DNA from 3 places in the Rossellomorea sp. NRS-1567 genome. Region 2 is predicted to be linked to each of the others. Evidence: a T-box and tRNA genes for the amino acid it is inferred to sense, from the RefSeq annotation. Region 2 holds a T-box; the other regions hold tRNA genes.
What was found. The T-box of region 2 lies ahead of ileS (isoleucine--tRNA ligase). A T-box ahead of a tRNA ligase gene usually reads a tRNA of that ligase, here a tRNA-Ile.

Region 1: it encodes a tRNA-Ile, which carries the amino acid that the T-box ahead of ileS (isoleucine--tRNA ligase) is inferred to sense. The anticodon was not compared.
Region 3: it encodes a tRNA-Ile, which carries the amino acid that the T-box ahead of ileS (isoleucine--tRNA ligase) is inferred to sense. The anticodon was not compared.

The regions. Positions count from the first base shown of each region.
Region 1 is NZ_JBITPL010000011.1:1,111-3,343, forward strand. Features, by position in the region: tRNA gene ACIFOD_RS06930 (tRNA-Arg) at 1-27, shown strand, start outside; tRNA gene ACIFOD_RS06935 (tRNA-Pro) at 34-110, shown strand; tRNA gene ACIFOD_RS06940 (tRNA-Ala) at 118-193, shown strand; tRNA gene ACIFOD_RS06945 (tRNA-Met) at 307-383, shown strand; tRNA gene ACIFOD_RS06950 (tRNA-Ile) at 388-464, shown strand; tRNA gene ACIFOD_RS06955 (tRNA-Ser) at 481-573, shown strand; tRNA gene ACIFOD_RS06960 (tRNA-Met) at 607-680, shown strand; tRNA gene ACIFOD_RS06965 (tRNA-Asp) at 817-893, shown strand; tRNA gene ACIFOD_RS06970 (tRNA-Phe) at 945-1,020, shown strand; tRNA gene ACIFOD_RS06975 (tRNA-His) at 1,043-1,118, shown strand; tRNA gene ACIFOD_RS06980 (tRNA-Gly) at 1,139-1,212, shown strand; tRNA gene ACIFOD_RS06985 (tRNA-Ile) at 1,222-1,298, shown strand; tRNA gene ACIFOD_RS06990 (tRNA-Asn) at 1,308-1,382, shown strand; tRNA gene ACIFOD_RS06995 (tRNA-Ser) at 1,390-1,480, shown strand; tRNA gene ACIFOD_RS07000 (tRNA-Glu) at 1,487-1,558, shown strand.
Region 2 is NZ_JBITPL010000015.1:35,886-38,118, reverse strand. Features, by position in the region: gene ileS (isoleucine--tRNA ligase) at 1-1,384, opposite strand, end outside; T-box leader at 1,491-1,728, opposite strand; gene ACIFOD_RS09635 (DivIVA domain-containing protein) at 1,779-2,233, opposite strand, start outside.
Region 3 is NZ_JBITPL010000016.1:612-2,844, reverse strand. Features, by position in the region: tRNA gene ACIFOD_RS11470 (tRNA-Glu) at 145-219, shown strand; tRNA gene ACIFOD_RS11465 (tRNA-Val) at 224-299, shown strand; tRNA gene ACIFOD_RS11460 (tRNA-Thr) at 325-400, shown strand; tRNA gene ACIFOD_RS11455 (tRNA-Lys) at 423-498, shown strand; tRNA gene ACIFOD_RS11450 (tRNA-Leu) at 552-636, shown strand; tRNA gene ACIFOD_RS11445 (tRNA-Gly) at 646-720, shown strand; tRNA gene ACIFOD_RS11440 (tRNA-Leu) at 726-814, shown strand; tRNA gene ACIFOD_RS11435 (tRNA-Arg) at 841-917, shown strand; tRNA gene ACIFOD_RS11430 (tRNA-Pro) at 923-999, shown strand; tRNA gene ACIFOD_RS11425 (tRNA-Ala) at 1,008-1,083, shown strand; tRNA gene ACIFOD_RS11420 (tRNA-Met) at 1,160-1,233, shown strand; tRNA gene ACIFOD_RS11415 (tRNA-Ile) at 1,262-1,335, shown strand; tRNA gene ACIFOD_RS11410 (tRNA-Ser) at 1,344-1,436, shown strand; tRNA gene ACIFOD_RS11405 (tRNA-Met) at 1,473-1,546, shown strand; tRNA gene ACIFOD_RS11400 (tRNA-Asp) at 1,682-1,758, shown strand; tRNA gene ACIFOD_RS11395 (tRNA-Phe) at 1,820-1,895, shown strand; tRNA gene ACIFOD_RS11390 (tRNA-Tyr) at 1,932-2,015, shown strand; tRNA gene ACIFOD_RS11385 (tRNA-Trp) at 2,041-2,114, shown strand; tRNA gene ACIFOD_RS11380 (tRNA-His) at 2,132-2,204, shown strand; tRNA gene ACIFOD_RS11375 (tRNA-Gln) at 2,213-2,233, shown strand, end outside.

The sequences.
Region 1 (2,233 bases), on a different contig from region 2:
GGGGTTCGACTCCTCTCGGGCGCGCCATATTATCGGGAAGTAGCTCAGCTTGGTAGAGCACTTGGTTTGGGACCAAGGGGTCGCAGGTTCGAATCCTGTCTTCCCGACCACTTCTTTGGGGCCTTAGCTCAGCTGGGAGAGCGCCTGCTTTGCACGCAGGAGGTCAGCGGTTCGATCCCGCTAGGCTCCACCAAGTTTTTTTGCACCAGCAAAATAATCTTCATCGGTTTTTTTGCGAAAGCAAAATAAACGTCATTGATATTTGAGAGATCCATCTATCAATTAATTTGATATTAAATGTATCTTGGCGGTGTAGCTCAGCTGGCTAGAGCGTACGGTTCATACCCGTGAGGTCGGGGGTTCGATCCCCTCCGCCGCTACCAAAAGGGACCTTTAGCTCAGTTGGTTAGAGCAGACGGCTCATAACCGTCCGGTCGTAGGTTCGAGTCCTACAAGGTCCACCAAGTACCATTTCATTACGGAGGAATACCCAAGTCCGGCTGAAGGGATCGGTCTTGAAAACCGACAGGGGTGTAACAGCCCGCGGGGGTTCGAATCCCCCTTCCTCCTCCATATTTACTTTAATGGGAATTTCATTTTTATCGTCGCGGGGTGGAGCAGTTCGGTAGCTCGTCGGGCTCATAACCCGAAGGTCGCAGGTTCAAATCCTGTCCCCGCAATACCATTTTTGACTCAGGATAGGATAATCCTTGATGAGTCACGCATGGATAGTTATTTTGACTAACGTCAAGGTAATGAAACCTATTTTGCTTACGCAAATAATGAAAGTTATTTTGACTAACGTCAAAAAACTCTGGTCCGGTAGTTCAGTTGGTTAGAATGCCTGCCTGTCACGCAGGAGGTCGCGGGTTCGAGTCCCGTCCGGACCGCCATTTTCTTTTTGTAAGATTATGGTTCATAATTAAATATTATACTCTAAGTAAGGCTCAGTAGCTCAGTTGGTAGAGCAATGGACTGAAAATCCATGTGTCGGCGGTTCGATTCCGTCCTGAGCCACCATTTTTTATTTGAAGACATTATGGCGGTTGTGGCGAAGTGGTTAACGCACCTGATTGTGGTTCAGGCATTCGTGGGTTCGATTCCCATCAGTCGCCCCATATCTTCTTATATAAATAGTGCGGGTGTAGTTTAGTGGTAAAACCTCAGCCTTCCAAGCTGATGATGAGGGTTCGATTCCCTTCACCCGCTCCAATTATTTTTGGGCCTATAGCTCAGCTGGTTAGAGCGCACGCCTGATAAGCGTGAGGTCGGTGGTTCGAGTCCACTTAGGCCCACCATTTCATTATTCCGCAGTAGCTCAGTGGTAGAGCTATCGGCTGTTAACCGATCGGTCGCAAGTTCGAATCTTGCCTGCGGAGCCAATAATATGGGGAAGTACTCAAGTGGCTGAAGAGGCGCCCCTGCTAAGGGTGTAGGTCGGGCAACCGGCGCGAGGGTTCAAATCCCTCCTTCTCCGCCATATTATGGCCCATTGGTCAAGCGGTTAAGACACCGCCCTTTCACGGCGGTAACACGGGTTCGAATCCCGTATGGGTCATCTAAAAAAAGACTATCATTTTTGATAGTCTTTTTTTGTTGTACAAAGTAAAATTGGTGGTCATTTTATTAAAAATAAATTAAAAACATGACTTAATGAAGCGATTTAATTGAGTATGGAGCCAGATCGGGATTAAAATAAGCGGTTTTACATGAGAAAGCATGCTTCTACTTCTGTACGAGGGATATATTATCGACTATGACCACTTTATTATCGACTTTCCACCATATATTATCGACTTTGGCCACTTTATTATCGACTTTCCAACATTTATTATCAACTTCTACACTCTTCTTATTAGCTCGAATTTTTCAATACGATAATCGCAAGATGTGAGGGGATATTCAGTCAGTGATCATCGAAGAATAAAAGGCATCAACCACCTCTTAATCTCCCCATTAATCTTCTCAAAGTATTGAATAGCCCCCTACCTCCTCCAAAGATTACACTATGCATGATTCCTCCTTTATTGTCCCATAAAACAGGGTTTATCCACCCTAAACAAGCAACCGCCAGATTTTTCATCCATTCCTAATCACTCCTCAATTCGACATCGCCATCAATCTCACAACCAGCCAAAAACGATACAAAATACCGGAATCCTTCTGCATTTCCCGAAAATTTCACTTTTTTAATAAAAAAACTTTCGACAAATTTCGCTATGAATTCAACATG
Region 2 (2,233 bases):
GGATTGGAACTCCCCATGCCCGCTGTCTTGAAATACACCAGTCTCCACGGTCTCTGACCATATTGTACAGGCGTGTTTCCCCCCAAGCAGGTACCCATTTTGTTTCATTAACAGCTTCCAGCAGTTCTTTACGGAATTTATCGATTGATGCAAACCATTGTGCCGTCGCTCTAAAGATAACAGGCTTTTTCGTACGCCAATCATGTGGATAGGAGTGAGTGATAAAGTTAAGCTTTAACAATGCTCCTGTTTCCTGTAACTTTTCGGTAATCGGTTTATTGGCTTTATCATAGAACAAGCCTTCAAATCCAGGTGCTTCTGAGGTCATGACTCCTTTATCGTCTACGGGACATAACACATCCAAACCATATTTCTTTCCTACCAGGAAGTCATCTTCCCCGTGTCCTGGGGCGGTATGAACACATCCAGTACCAGAATCAGTCGTAACATGGTCCCCAAGAACAACAAGGGAATCCCGATCATATAATGGATGTTTTGCCACCATATGTTCAAGCTCCGCACCTTTAAGCTTTTTGGATACTGAGTAATCTTCCCATTCCAGATTCTTCGCAACTTCTTCCAATAAATCCTCTGCCACTACATAGCTGCTTTCTTTCACATTGACAACGACATAGCTTAGATCTTCATGCACGGCAATTCCCAGGTTGGCAGGAATCGTCCAAGGAGTTGTCGTCCAGATGACTAATTGAGTCCCTTCTTCAAGAACACCCTTACCTTCTGTAACAGCGAAACCAACGTAGATGGAAGGAGAGCGCTTATCCTGATACTCGATCTCTGCTTCTGCTAAGGCTGATTCACTTGAAGGGGACCAGTACACTGGCTTTTTACCTTTATAGATATATCCTTTCTTCGCCATATCACCGAATACTTTAATCTGTTGAGCTTCGTACTCAGGCTTTAAAGTAATATATGGATTATCCCAATCACCACGTACCCCTAATTGTTTGAACTGAGTGCGTTGGTTATCAACTTGCTCATAAGCATATTCCTCACACAATTTACGGAACTCTGCGATAGTCATTTCTTTACGCTTCACGCCTTTATTCGTTAACGCCTGCTCTATCGGTAAACCATGAGTGTCCCAGCCTGGAACATAGGGTGCATGAAATCCGCTCATGGATTTATAGCGGACGATAAAGTCTTTAAGAATTTTATTTAATGCATGACCCATATGAATATTTCCATTGGCGTATGGAGGTCCATCGTGAAGAACAAATAAAGGACGATCACTCGTTCTCTCTTGCACTTTTTGGTAAATATTCATGTCTTCCCATTTCTTCTGTGTATCCGGTTCGCGTTTCGGTAAATTTCCTCTCATTGGAAATTCCGTCTTGGGCATTAATAATGTATCTTTATACTCCATGAAATCTTCCTCCTAAACGTTTCTCTTAATTGCCATCTTTTCTAAAACCTGCAATTCTTAATCAGGCTATCCCTTTTGGAAACAAAAAAAAGCTTCCTCATCCCTGGAAAGGGACGAGAAAGCTTTTCCCGCGGTACCACCCTCATAAAGATCTAAATCGATCTTCACTCGTATTGATTCGTAACGTGAACAAGACGCTATTCATTACTCTCCAAAAGTGGATTTCATGAGTAGAGCTCGAGGGTGATCTTCCGTACCTTTGTTCCTTGTCGGGCTTACACCGTCCCCGACTCGCTAGAAAGGAAATATCATAAGAAACGTACTGTCCCTGTCTTAGCCTTCAATATGGCAATTTAGATTGTTGTTCAATTATATGAAAGTATTGCGCTTTTCGTCAAGACAATGTCTCTTCTTCTTTTAAAGTTTTTAAATCTGTTGCGTCCAGATCTAATTCCATTAATTGATCCCAGTCATTTGTATCCAGTAAATCAAGCTGGGCTTCGATTAACATTTTGAAACGTGTTCGGAACACCTTTGATTGCTTCTTGAGCTCTTCAATCTCGATGGCAATCTTACGGGCTTTAGATAATGATTCGTTAACGATGCGATCAGCATTCTTCTCGGCTTCCTTAATGATCAGCTTCGATTCTTTCATTGCATTACGCTTAACTTCTTCCCCTGCTTCTTGAGCAATGACGATTGACTTGTTTAACGTTTCCTCGATGTTTGTAAAATGACCTAAACGTTCATTCAAGGAGTTTAAACGTTCTTCCGTTTCCTTCTTCTCGCGGATAAGAATTTCATAATCCTTAATAATTTGATCTAAAAATTCATTAACCTCGTCCTCAT
Region 3 (2,233 bases), on a different contig from region 2:
TGTGGTATATTCTTTTTCGGCTTACAAAAATGTTAAGCTGAGTATGGTAAAAAAAGTTTTCGTTTTTTGTTAACTAGAAGTTGACTTCTGCGAAATTAACTGATATAGTTATACATGTCCTTAAGCGGGACGCTTTGACAAGATGGCCCATTGGTCAAGCGGTTAAGACACCGCCCTTTCACGGCGGTAACACGGGTTCGAATCCCGTATGGGTCACCAATATGGAGGATTAGCTCAGCTGGGAGAGCATCTGCCTTACAAGCAGAGGGTCGGCGGTTCGATCCCGTCATCCTCCACCATTATTTGTTAGTGGGTAATTAATATGCCGGTGTAGCTCAACTGGTAGAGCAACTGACTTGTAATCAGTAGGTTGGGGGTTCAAGTCCTCTTGCCGGCACCATTTGATTCCTTACTGTATAGATGAGCCATTAGCTCAGTTGGTAGAGCATCTGACTTTTAATCAGAGGGTCGAAGGTTCGAATCCTTCATGGCTCACCATAGATTTTTGCATAAGCAAAATATTTTATCGTTTTGCGACAGCGAAACACCATGCGGGTGTGGCGGAATTGGCAGACGCACCAGACTTAGGATCTGGCGCCGCGAGGCGTGGGGGTTCAAGTCCCTTCACCCGCACCATAATATTTCGCGGAAGTAGTTCAGTGGTAGAACACCACCTTGCCAAGGTGGGGGTCGCGGGTTCGAATCCCGTCTTCCGCTCCAAACTAGCCGGGGTGGCGGAACTGGCAGACGCACAGGACTTAAAATCCTGCGGTAGGTGACTACCGTACCGGTTCGATTCCGGTCCTCGGCACCATTGTTTCTTATAAAATGAATTGTTTAGCGCCCGTAGCTCAATTGGATAGAGCGTTTGACTACGGATCAAAAGGTTAGGGGTTCGACTCCTCTCGGGCGCGCCATATATCGGGAAGTAGCTCAGCTTGGTAGAGCACTTGGTTTGGGACCAAGGGGTCGCAGGTTCGAATCCTGTCTTCCCGACCACTTCTTTTGGGGCCTTAGCTCAGCTGGGAGAGCGCCTGCTTTGCACGCAGGAGGTCAGCGGTTCGATCCCGCTAGGCTCCACCAAAGATTTTTGCGTAAGCAAATAAACTTCATTGAATCTTACTTAATCAAGATTCAGATTGAATAGTAAACGTTTCGTGGCGGTGTAGCTCAGCTGGCTAGAGCGTACGGTTCATACCCGTGAGGTCGGGGGTTCGATCCCCTCCGCCGCTATTACTAAATACATGACGCACGATTATAAGGACCCTTAGCTCAGTTGGTTAGAGCAGACGGCTCATAACCGTCCGGTCGTAGGTTCGAGTCCTACAGGGTCCATTATACACGGAGGAATACCCAAGTTCGGCTGAAGGGATCGGTCTTGAAAACCGACAGGGGTGTAACAGCCCGCGGGGGTTCGAATCCCCCTTCCTCCTCCATAATTCCTTTCGTGGGAAATTTCATACTTATATCGTCGCGGGGTGGAGCAGTTCGGTAGCTCGTCGGGCTCATAACCCGAAGGTCGCAGGTTCAAATCCTGTCCCCGCAATACCATTTTGACTTAGGATAGGATATCCCTTGAAGAGTCACGCATGGATAGTTATTTTGACTGTCGTCAAGGTAATGAAACCTATTTTGCTTGCGCAAATAATGAAAGTTATTTTGACTATCGTCAAAAAACTCTGGTCCGGTAGTTCAGTTGGTTAGAATGCCTGCCTGTCACGCAGGAGGTCGCGGGTTCGAGTCCCGTCCGGACCGCCATTTTCAATTACTTAGTAATAGGGAAGTTGATCATTTGAAAATTTAATCTTCTTTATAATATGGCTCAGTAGCTCAGTTGGTAGAGCAATGGACTGAAAATCCATGTGTCGGCGGTTCGATTCCGTCCTGAGCCACCATTTATACTTAAGAATCTTTAAGTATTTATTTTATTTGGAGGGGTAGCGAAGTGGCTAAACGCGGCGGACTGTAAATCCGCTCCTTCGGGTTCGGCAGTTCGAATCTGCCCCCCTCCACCATTTTTAACAAAACTCTCTATTATATAGGGGCATAGTTTAACGGTAGAACGAAGGTCTCCAAAACCTTTGGTGTGGGTTCGATTCCTACTGCCCCTGCCAAAGATATGTTAAGCATGGCGATTGTGGCGAAGTGGTTAACGCACCTGATTGTGGTTCAGGCATTCGTGGGTTCGATTCCCATCAGTCGCCCTTTATATTGGGCTATAGCCAAGCGGTAA